Regions from separate parts of the Exiguobacterium sp. s36 genome, predicted to be linked through region 3. Evidence: riboswitches for the same ligand, from Rfam matches in the RefSeq annotation. Region 3 holds a riboswitch; each other region holds the start of a gene.
The links. A riboswitch is a leader RNA that binds a small molecule or an ion and turns the genes downstream of it on or off. The one in region 3 is predicted to bind S-adenosylmethionine.

Region 1 (3,271 bases), on a different contig from region 3:
CGGCAACAACGTCTGATCCAATACGATGAGTTCGTCCGTTTGCGAATTAAAGCGGATGTTTTGGACCGTCATACGCGCACCCCCGACAAAAGCGTCACCAAGTCGTCAATCGATTCGACGCTGTGGCGTTCTTTGATGAGCGCCGTCCCGAGGGCAAGCGCGTCACGTTTTCGTTCGAGCCGCGTCGCTTCCGGCAACGTCTCGAGATCGGCGACACCGGCGAGTCCGACGGCACGGCGAATGAGTTCGCAACCGGCGTAGCCGATCGTGTCGCTGAAGATCGTCCGCAACAACTCGTCGACAAAACCGTCCGTGTTGAACGGTTCGACGGCGCGCTCAAAGTTGGCCCGGAACGTCTTCTCAAACGTCTCCCACACCGTCAAGACGTCTGTGAAACGTTCGAAGCGTTTGAACGGGTCATAGAACGTCGACAGCGTCAAATGGGCGATGATTTGGCCCAGGTCGAAGCCGAACGGTCCGTAAAATGCGAACTCTGGATCGATGATTTTCGTCTCTTGTTGGGTCGCGAAGATGCTGCCTGTATGTAGGTCACCGTGCAGAAGCGCCTCATGTTTCGTGACAAATCCGACTTTCAGTTTCGTCACCTCGACCTTGAGCGCCTGGTCTTGCCAGAGGCGTTCGACATCTTCTCGAAGCGCCGCCTCGATGTTGTTCGACTCCGCGTCTTTGAACGGGTCGGTGAAGATGAGCTTCTCGGTGATGTCACACAGTTCCGGGTTGTAATAGTCACGTTCAATCCGCTTCTTCGCGATCGGGCCGGCCGCATAATCCGACGTCGCGAACAGCGTCTCGCCTAAAAATTCACCGACATGACGCGCGAGTTCCGGATAGCTCTCCCCTTTCAAATAACCGATGCGGACAATCTCATAATCAGACAGATCTTCTAAAATCGTGTAGGCGAGCGTCCGGTCGCTACCGAGGACGTCCGGGACGAAACGCGGCGCCACGTTCGCAAACTCACGGAGTGCCAACTGTTCAATCCATGCCCGTTCGAGTGTAAGCGGCCAGCTCTCGCCGACAACTTTGGCGTATGGGAGCGCCTGTTTGACGATTAGGCGCTGTTCGCCTTGGCGAATCCGAAACACGAGATTCAAATTGCCGTCCCCGATTTCCTCACACTCGGCGATTCCGTCTTGCAAGTATCCTAATTGACGGACGTGCTCGACGACAGACTGTTCTGTAAATGGTTGATATGACATGATGTTTTCCCCTTCCTGTACGTTGCCCACAAAAAAAGCCCCTTTCTCCGCGAGAAAGAGGCACAGCCAAAATGGTTGTTCCTCTCATCTGTCAGACATTCGTCTGGTGGATGTAGCACCGTGCCTAATGGTCGGTTGCTGCGGCGTCATCGGGCCAATTCCCTCTGCCAACTCGCGATAAGAGTGGTTTATTCGATTCGGTGAACTTATGTGATGAATATTACGGACTCGACGTCACAATTGTCAACGTCCTTTTCTCCGTGCCACTCGTCTTTTTTTTGTGCATATATGGAAACAACTTCCCAAAATATTTTTTTTGGAAAAAAAGGAATTGACGACGTGACGAATCTGTGTAAAAATTCAATTAAATTTCACAACTTCAAATCACATTCTTATCAAGAGCAGACGGAGGGACGAGCCCGATGATGTCGCAGCAACCGACCAGAGATGGCACGGTGCTAATTCTTGCAGCGAAAGCTGAGAGATAAGAGTTCATTTTTTATGATGACCTCTTGCCTCGGCATGGGGTCATTTTTTGTTTGCCTGGAAGGAGGAACCATATGAGTATCACTGCCACATATGAAATCAAACGGACGGATGCGGTCGCAAGCATTGCCGACAAAATCGCCCTCGAGCTGACCGTCGGCACATGGACCGAGCTGCGTCATTTAGAGCAAGAGCAGTTACAGGCGTACCGGGGTGAGGTCGTATCGACCACCCATACGGAGACGACGAGCCGGTTCACGATCCGCTATCCGTTACATAATGTCAGCCCTGACTTTTCATCCATCTTGACGACGACGTTCGGGAAACTATCCCTCGACGATTCGATTCGGTTAACCGATTTGACGTTGCCCGAAACGCTCGCCCCTCATTTCAAAGGCGCCAAGTTCGGCGTCGACGGGATTCGCGAGTTGCTCGGTGTCCATGACCGTCCGCTCGTCATGAGCATCTTCAAAGGCGTCATCGGGCGTGACCTCGCGTTTCTCGAGCAGCAACTCCGCGATCAGTTCGCCGGCGGCATCGATATCGTCAAAGACGACGAGATTTTATACGACAATCCGCTCACGCCGTCGCTCGAACGGGCCCGGATCGGAGCGGCCGTCATTCAAGCGCACTTTGAGGCGACCGGGAAGCGTGTCCTCTACGCCATCACGCTGAGCGGCCCTGTGTTCGGTCTTCGCGACCAGGCGCTCCGGCTGATCGAGGCCGGTGCGACGGCGCTCCTATTCAACGTCTATACGTACGGTCTTGACGCACTGCGCGAACTTGCGAACGACCCAGACATCCGTGTGCCGATTTTGGCCCACCCGGCCTTTGCCGGCGCCTTGACCGGGTCCATCAGTCATTCGCTCTTACTCGGTAAACTCCCACGTCTCGCCGGGGCCGATTTGACGCTCTTCCCGTCTCCGTACGGTTCGCTCGCGACACCACGGGACGAGGCGTTCGCGATTCGTGACTTGAGCGCCGAACCGCATTGGTCGAAACCAATTTTACCGGTCCCGTCAGCTGGGATTCATCCGGGGCTTGTCGCCGATATCATTCGTGATTTCGGGACAGATGTCGTCATCAACGCCGGCGGTGGCATTCATGGTCACCCGGACGGTGCAGCCGCCGGGGCCCGTGCTTTCCGCCAAGCCATCACTCACGTCCTCGGTCACACCGAAGGACAGACGGACGAACTCGATACCGCGTTAAAGGCGTGGGCGTCGCGATGACGATCCATATCCTGTGCGACTTCGACGGGACGATCACGGCGGAAGACAATATCATCGCCTTGATGAAAGCGTTCGCCCCGCCGGCTTGGGTCGAGTTGAAAGATGCGGTCCTCGAACAACGGATTTCAATCCGCTCCGGCGTCGGTCAACTGTTTCAACTATTGCCGAGCGCGGCTGCCCGGGCTTACCGTGATTATTTGTTGGAGCGGATCACGCTCCGCCAAGGGTTCCCGGCATTTTTAGAACAAGTTCGGGCCCACGGCTGGAAGTTTGACGTCGTCAGCGGCGGGATGGACTTTTTCGTCCATCCAATTTTAGCAGGCCACGTCGACC
Region 2 (3,271 bases), on a different contig from region 3:
GTGTCGATATCCCGGTCCGCGACTTTCTAAACATCGCGTTTTACACGTATATCGTCAGTCTCGTCTTCATTTTAGCAGCCTCGCTCTTCCGTGAGACGAACTTGCTTGTCGTCAGCAGTATCGCCGCCGCACTCACCTTCTTTATTAAGCGGCTCATCATCCAGAAAGGTCGGCAAGACGCCTTCAAATCGTTGATTGAACAATATGATGAGGCAAAAGAAGCCGTGTCGTTGTCACAAAGCGAGGCGCAAGCGATTGAGGTGTTCCTCAGTCAATGTGAACGACTCAACGAGTACGACGAAGGGTTCGTCGAGTTCAAACTGTTCGATCGCACACTTTACTTTGATTTAAAGACGCGCCAGCCGATCGATCGCCACGTCGTCTTTGATTTACTCGATGCAACCTATCCGAACGAAGCCTCGGTCGAGTATGAGATGCGCTTTGAATGGGACGCCCCGTTATCGAACGAGTTCGATGAAGACTATCATAGCTTCATCTCGGTCCGTTCCGAGGAAATCGAAGGCATCCGCACGTGGCTCGTCATGACCGGCGAGCACGTCTATGGCTATCCGCCCATCATTCAACGTGAGATTGTCAAACTGCTCAAATCGTTCAATCGAACGATCAGTCGTTGTCATGAACGCGACCGCCTCTATACCGAGAGCCGGACGGACAGCTTGACGTTGCTTGCCAATGCACGGGCTTTTTATGAATACGGGATTCAACAAATCTCGGACGGCTCGATGTACCCGATTTCCGTCGCAATGCTCGATATCGACTTCTTCAAAAAAATCAACGACACGCACGGTCATCAAGTCGGAGACAGCGTGCTCCAAGAGTTTGGTCGCCGCATCCGCCAAGTGCTCCGCACCGATGATTTCGCAGCCCGTTATGGCGGCGAGGAGTTCATCTTGCTGTTGAACCGATGCGATGTCGAAGCCGCCGTCGAGATTGCCGAGCGCATCCGTCAACAAATCGAAACCAAACCATTCCACGTTGACGGAATCGATATCCCAGTGACCGCCTCAATCGGCGTCGATACGATTCAAGCGTTCGGTGACAAACGACTAGACGATACGATTCGCAACGCCGACCGAGCGCTTTACGTCGGCGGGAAGTACGCAGGACGCAACCGCGTCGCCCATTACAATTTTTTGACGTCCTGACTCGCCCCCACGTGCATCGCGTGGGGGTTTGCTATTGACAAGCAGATTTGAAACAGGTACGTTAGGGAACGTGTCTTATAACTAAATATCACAACTTTTTTATCAAGAGAGACTGAGGGACTGGCCCGATGACGTCTCGGCAGCGGGTAACCTGTGCCAAATCCAGCGAGCGGTCTGCTCGAAAGATGAAAAAAGTGTTTCTTGTAGAGAGAGCCTTTTTTCAGAAGGCTCTCTTTTTATTTTTATGAATGAGGTGAATCGATTGGAACAACCAACAGCTAACAAATGGGCGCTCTTGCCCTTACTCGTCTTCCTCGTCTTCTTTATCGGGGCAGGCATCTACTATGACGATTTTTATAAATTTCCCGTCTTGATTGCGGCCTTGATTGCCGTCATCGTCGCGGCGATGATGACGAAAGGAAGCGTCACCCAGACGGTCGAACGTGTCGCCCAAGGCGCCGGCAACCCAAGCATCTTGATCATGGTGTTCATCTTCTTGCTCGCCGGCGCGTTTTCAAGCGTCGCCGAAGCAATCGGGGCGATTGATGCGACCGTCAATGCGGCATTGACGTTATTACCGCCTTCGCTCCTCTTGAGCGGCCTGTTCGTCATCGCGGCCTTCATCTCAATGGCGATGGGCACATCGACCGGGACGATTGCCGCACTGGCGCCGATCGCCCTCGGCATCCATGAGGAGAGCGGCGTCAATATCGCCATCGCAGCAGCGGCCGTCGTTGGCGGTGCCATGTTCGGTGATAACTTGTCGTTCATTTCGGACACGACGATTGCAGCCGTCCGCACCCAACGGACGAACATGCGCGACAAGTTCCGGACTAACTTTTGGATCATCTTGCCGGCAGCCGTCATCACAACGATTTTGCTCGCCGTCTTATCGAGCGGTGAATCGACCATCGAGCCAGCAGCGTTTGAATGGTATAAGCTGATTCCGTACCTTGCGGTCATCGTGCTCGCCTTGACGGGAATGAACGTCATCCTCGTCTTGCTCGGCGGCATCGCCCTGACCGGCATCATCGGTCTGTTGGACGGCAGTCTAGCCGTCACCACGTACGTCACCGCCATGGCGGACGGCATGATGGGCATGGCCGAGATTTCACTCCTGACATTGCTCATGGGTGGGCTCGTCGGGCTCATCTCGCATAACGGCGGACTCACGTACTTGCGTGACGCGCTCACGTCCCGAATTAAAAGACGGGCCGGCGCGGAGTGGAGCATCGCCGGGCTCGTCAGTGCGACAAACGTCGCGACGGCGAACAACACGATTTCGATTCTCGTGGCTGGTCCGCTCGCCGCGAACATCGCCGACGATTATGACATCGAACGTAAAAAGTCAGCGAGTGTACTCGATATCTTCTCGTGTGGGGTCCAAGGTCTGTTGCCTTATGGGGCACAGCTTCTCATTGCGGCCGAACTGACGAACACAGCGTCACCGGCGCTCGTTCCGTATATGTTCTATCCGTTCTTGTTGTTCATTTGCGGAGGATTGGCCATCGCCTTCAACTTCCCGCGTTTCAAAAAACGCGCTTAACGAAAACGACCTTGTGAAGCAGTCGCTTCACAAGGTCGTTTGTCGTTTCGCTTCAAGTTCACGCTTCAGCTGCTCGTTCCGTTTTCTGAAGGCACGCCGTTTAAGCAGTTCTTCGAGTCCACGGCTGATGGCCCATAGGACAATCAGTAATAAGACGAGCATCGATAATCGGAACGGGCTTTGGATAAACTCTTCCCACTGGTCGCCAATGACAGAGAAAATCAAGACGACGAGCAACTTGCCGAACCCGGCCGCCATGATGAACGTACGGAGCGGCATTTGAATGAGCGCGAGTAAGTATGTGATCAAGCTGACCGGAATAAACGGGAGCGAGTACAGAAACCCGAGTGAGACCGGACTCATGTGCTTGATGCGTTCGAGCCAATAGACGCCTTGCTTATGTCTCTCGAGCCACCGCGTCATCGGCTTTCGGAACACGTAGCGAACAGCTACAAACACAAGAATTGTTCCGAGCAAACTCCCGATCCAAGACAGTAACGTCCCAAGCAAAAATCCATATGTCGCTGCGTTCGCCGAGATGATGAGGACGAGTGGGAGA
Region 3 (3,271 bases):
CCCGCTTTCTTTGACGATACCGTCCGTTTCGCCCGGGAGCGGGGCTTGATGGTCGTCCACGATTTCGCATACGGCAGCATCGGATTCGATGGCCATGTCCCGCCTAGCTTCCTGCAGGCGAAAGGGGCGAAAGAAGTCGGGATCGAGGTATATACGATGTCGAAAGCGTTCAACATGTCCGGTTGGCGCGTCGCCTTTGCCGTCGGGAACGCGGACATTATCGAGGCGATCAACACGTATCAGGACCACGTCCACGTCAGCGTGTTCTCGGCCATCCAGGCGGCGGCTGTCGCTGCGCTCGAGGCGCCCCGTACCATTCGCGATGACTTGGCACGACTGTACGAGGCACGGCGTGATCGCCTGATCGACGGGTTGAACCGGGCCGGCTGGGCCGTCGAACCGCCGGAAGGCTCGTTCTTCGTCTGGGCGAAAGTGCCTGAGGGTGATGCCAAGTCGTTCTCGCGGAAACTGCTGCATGAAGCCGGTGTCGCCGTCACCCCGGGCTACTTCTTCGGCTCGGAAGGGAACGGCTACGTCCGCTTCGGTCTCGTCTCACCGGAACCGAAGATCGATGAGGCCGTCGAACGGATCGAGCGGTTGTTCGCCGCCTACGAGGAGGTGCGCGCATGATTCGTCAGGCCGTTCTTGAATATGATCACGCCGATGACGCGCTCGAACGTCTCGATGACTTGATTGCCGGTCGCCGGGCCCACGTCCTGCACGGTCAGAACGGCTATGGCGTCGTGCGCGCCGTCTATCCTGACATCGTCGACTATCCGGCGATAGCGTTCGGCGGGGAGTGCACGGACGCCGAAGTCGAACGGCTCAAACCGCTTGACGCCGATGTGTTGATCGCCATCGGGGGTGGCAAACTCGTCGACACGGCCAAACTTGTCGCCTATCAACAGAGCGTCCCGCTGATCGTCATCCCGACGCTTGCCTCGAACTGTGCCGCGTTCACGCCGCTCAGCGTCGTCTATCAGGAGGATGGGAGCTACGACCGTTATGACCTGTTTCGCGTCGTCATCGAGCGGGTCATCGTCGACTCGCGCGTCATGAGACGCTCCCCATACGAGTACTTCCGGGCCGGTGTCATCGACACGGTCGCGAAGTTTTACGAGGCACGCTATTTGAGCGGGGACAGCTCGATTGATGCCGGCGTCAACACCGGGCTCGCCTTGGCCGAACAGTGTGGACGACTCGTCGAACTCGACTTGAGCGAACATGCCTTCAAGTCATATAGCGACGACGTGCGCTTCGCAATCGATCATGTGCTCGCGATCGGCGGTGCCGTCGGAGGATTTGGTGACGCCGGGACACGGGTCGCCGTGGGGCATGCGGTCCATAACGCCTTGAGCCGATTCGACTCGACGCACGCCTTCTTGCATGGGGACAAGGTCGGCTTCGGCCTGATCGTCCAAGAGCGGTTGCGGGGCTCGGCCGATGCGCCGTACTTAGAGGCTTGGTTGAAGCGATTCGGTGCCCCGACGACGCTCGAGACGCTCGGTGTCAGACCGGGTGACATCCCAGTTCTCGTCGACTCCGTTATGACGGAGACCGAGCTGCAACAGTTGCCTGCCCCGCTCGACAAAGATTTTTTGAAAATAATTTTTGAAAATTTACAATTATCTATTTACAATTAAACCAATTAAAAGTAAGATGATAACAACTTAATAGACCGATTGCTTATCAAGAGTGGTGGAGGGACTGGCCCTGTGAAACCCGGCAACCAGATCGTAATGATCATGGTGCTAATTCCAACAGACGAAATCGTCTGGGAGATGAGCGTGTCCGACTTTGACTTGTCGTGCCCGCCACTCTGAATGAGTAGCGGGCTTTCATTTTGGAGGAGGAACATACATGAACATCAAACAGAAAACAGTACTCGCAGGAACATCACTACTCGCCGCCATCGCGCTCTCAGCATGCGGACAATCAGACGCGAGTGAGGCGCTCAGCACGGAGTCGCTCACGATCGGCGTCACGGGCGGGCCGCACCAACAGATCGCCGAGAAAGTGAAAGAACTCGCGGCCGAAGACGGCCTCGAACTCGATATCAAAGTGTTCAACGACTATAATACGCCGAACACGGCGCTCGCCGAGGGTAGCCTCGACGTGAACAGTTATCAGACGCTCTCATTCCTAGAACTGCAAAAGTCCGATAAAGGCTATAAAATCGACGACGTGTTCAAGACCGTCGCTTTCCCGATGGGTCTCTACTCAGAGAAATTGACCGACATCGAGGACTTGAAAGAAGGTGACAAGGTCGCCGTCCCGAACGACCCGGCGAACGAGCTACGCGCGCTCCGTCTCTATGAGACAGCGGGACTCATCACGCTCAAAGAAGGATTGACAGACAAGGCGACAAAACGTGACATCGCCGAGAACCCGCTCAACCTTGAATTCATCGAACTCGAGGCGTCGCAGCTCCCGACCCAGCTCCCGGAAGTCGCACTCGCTGCCATCAACACGAACTTCGCGATGGGTGCCGGCCTGTCGATCAACGAGGACGCCTTGTTCCATGAAGACACGGTCGACAACCCGTATCCGAACTACGTCGTCGTCCGTACCGACAACAAGGATGATGAAGTCGTCGCGACACTCAAATCGTACTACCACTCGGACGAAGTTCGGACGTTCATCGAAGAGACGTTCAACGGCTCAATCGTCCCGGCGTTTTAAGGAGGATCTATGATCGCACTTAAAGAAATCACAAAGACGTTCACTGTGAATAAAGGTGCCGTCACCGCACTCGACGATGTCTCGTTAACGATTGAGAAAGGCGAAATCTTCGGTATCATCGGCCGAAGCGGTGCCGGGAAGAGCACGCTCATCCGCATGATCAATCTACTCGAACGACCGACGTCGGGTCAGGTCGAGATCGAGGGACAGGACATCACGAAGCTCGACAAGCGCGGCCTCTCGAAGTTGCGTCATCGAATCGGGATGATTTTCCAACATTACAACCTGCTGAAGACGGCGACCGTCGAAGAGAACGTCGCCATCCCGCTCCGTCTTGAAGGACTTGATAAACAGACAATCCGGAATCGTGTCGACAAATACCTCGACATCGTCGGATTGACCGACCATCGGACACATTATCCTGAACAACTTTCAGGAGGGCAAAAACAACGTGTCGCCATCGCCCGCGCCCTCGCACATGAGCCGGACATCCTGCTCAGCGACGAGGCGACGAGCGCGCTCGATCCGGAGACGACCGAGTCGATTCTCGACCTTTTGCTCGATATCAACCGCGAGCTTGGACTGACGA

Region 1: linked by a shared signal. The riboswitch ahead of mtnK (S-methyl-5-thioribose kinase) and the one ahead of KNP95_RS13880 (MetQ/NlpA family ABC transporter substrate-binding protein) in region 3 are both predicted to bind S-adenosylmethionine.
Region 2: linked by a shared signal. The riboswitch ahead of KNP95_RS09430 (Na+/H+ antiporter NhaC family protein) and the one ahead of KNP95_RS13880 (MetQ/NlpA family ABC transporter substrate-binding protein) in region 3 are both predicted to bind S-adenosylmethionine.

Annotation. Positions count from the first base shown of each region.
Region 1 covers NZ_JACSLW010000001.1:1,065,457-1,068,727, forward strand. Annotated here, with positions in the region: gene mtnA (S-methyl-5-thioribose-1-phosphate isomerase) at 1-72, opposite strand, end outside; gene mtnK (S-methyl-5-thioribose kinase) at 69-1,220, opposite strand; SAM riboswitch class I at 1,302-1,404, opposite strand; SAM riboswitch class I at 1,610-1,711, shown strand; gene KNP95_RS05345 (2,3-diketo-5-methylthiopentyl-1-phosphate enolase) at 1,781-2,938, shown strand; gene KNP95_RS05350 (2-hydroxy-3-keto-5-methylthiopentenyl-1-phosphate phosphatase) at 2,935-3,271, shown strand, end outside.
Region 2 covers NZ_JACSLW010000003.1:296,809-300,079, reverse strand. Annotated here, with positions in the region: gene KNP95_RS09435 (GGDEF domain-containing protein) at 1-1,166, shown strand, start outside; SAM riboswitch class I at 1,263-1,358, shown strand; gene KNP95_RS09430 (Na+/H+ antiporter NhaC family protein) at 1,411-2,712, shown strand; gene KNP95_RS09425 (TVP38/TMEM64 family protein) at 2,740-3,271, opposite strand, start outside.
Region 3 covers NZ_JACSLW010000008.1:50,493-53,763, forward strand. Annotated here, with positions in the region: gene KNP95_RS13870 (aminotransferase class I/II-fold pyridoxal phosphate-dependent enzyme) at 1-630, shown strand, start outside; gene KNP95_RS13875 (iron-containing alcohol dehydrogenase family protein) at 627-1,643, shown strand; SAM riboswitch class I at 1,684-1,788, shown strand; gene KNP95_RS13880 (MetQ/NlpA family ABC transporter substrate-binding protein) at 1,861-2,682, shown strand; gene KNP95_RS13885 (methionine ABC transporter ATP-binding protein) at 2,692-3,271, shown strand, end outside.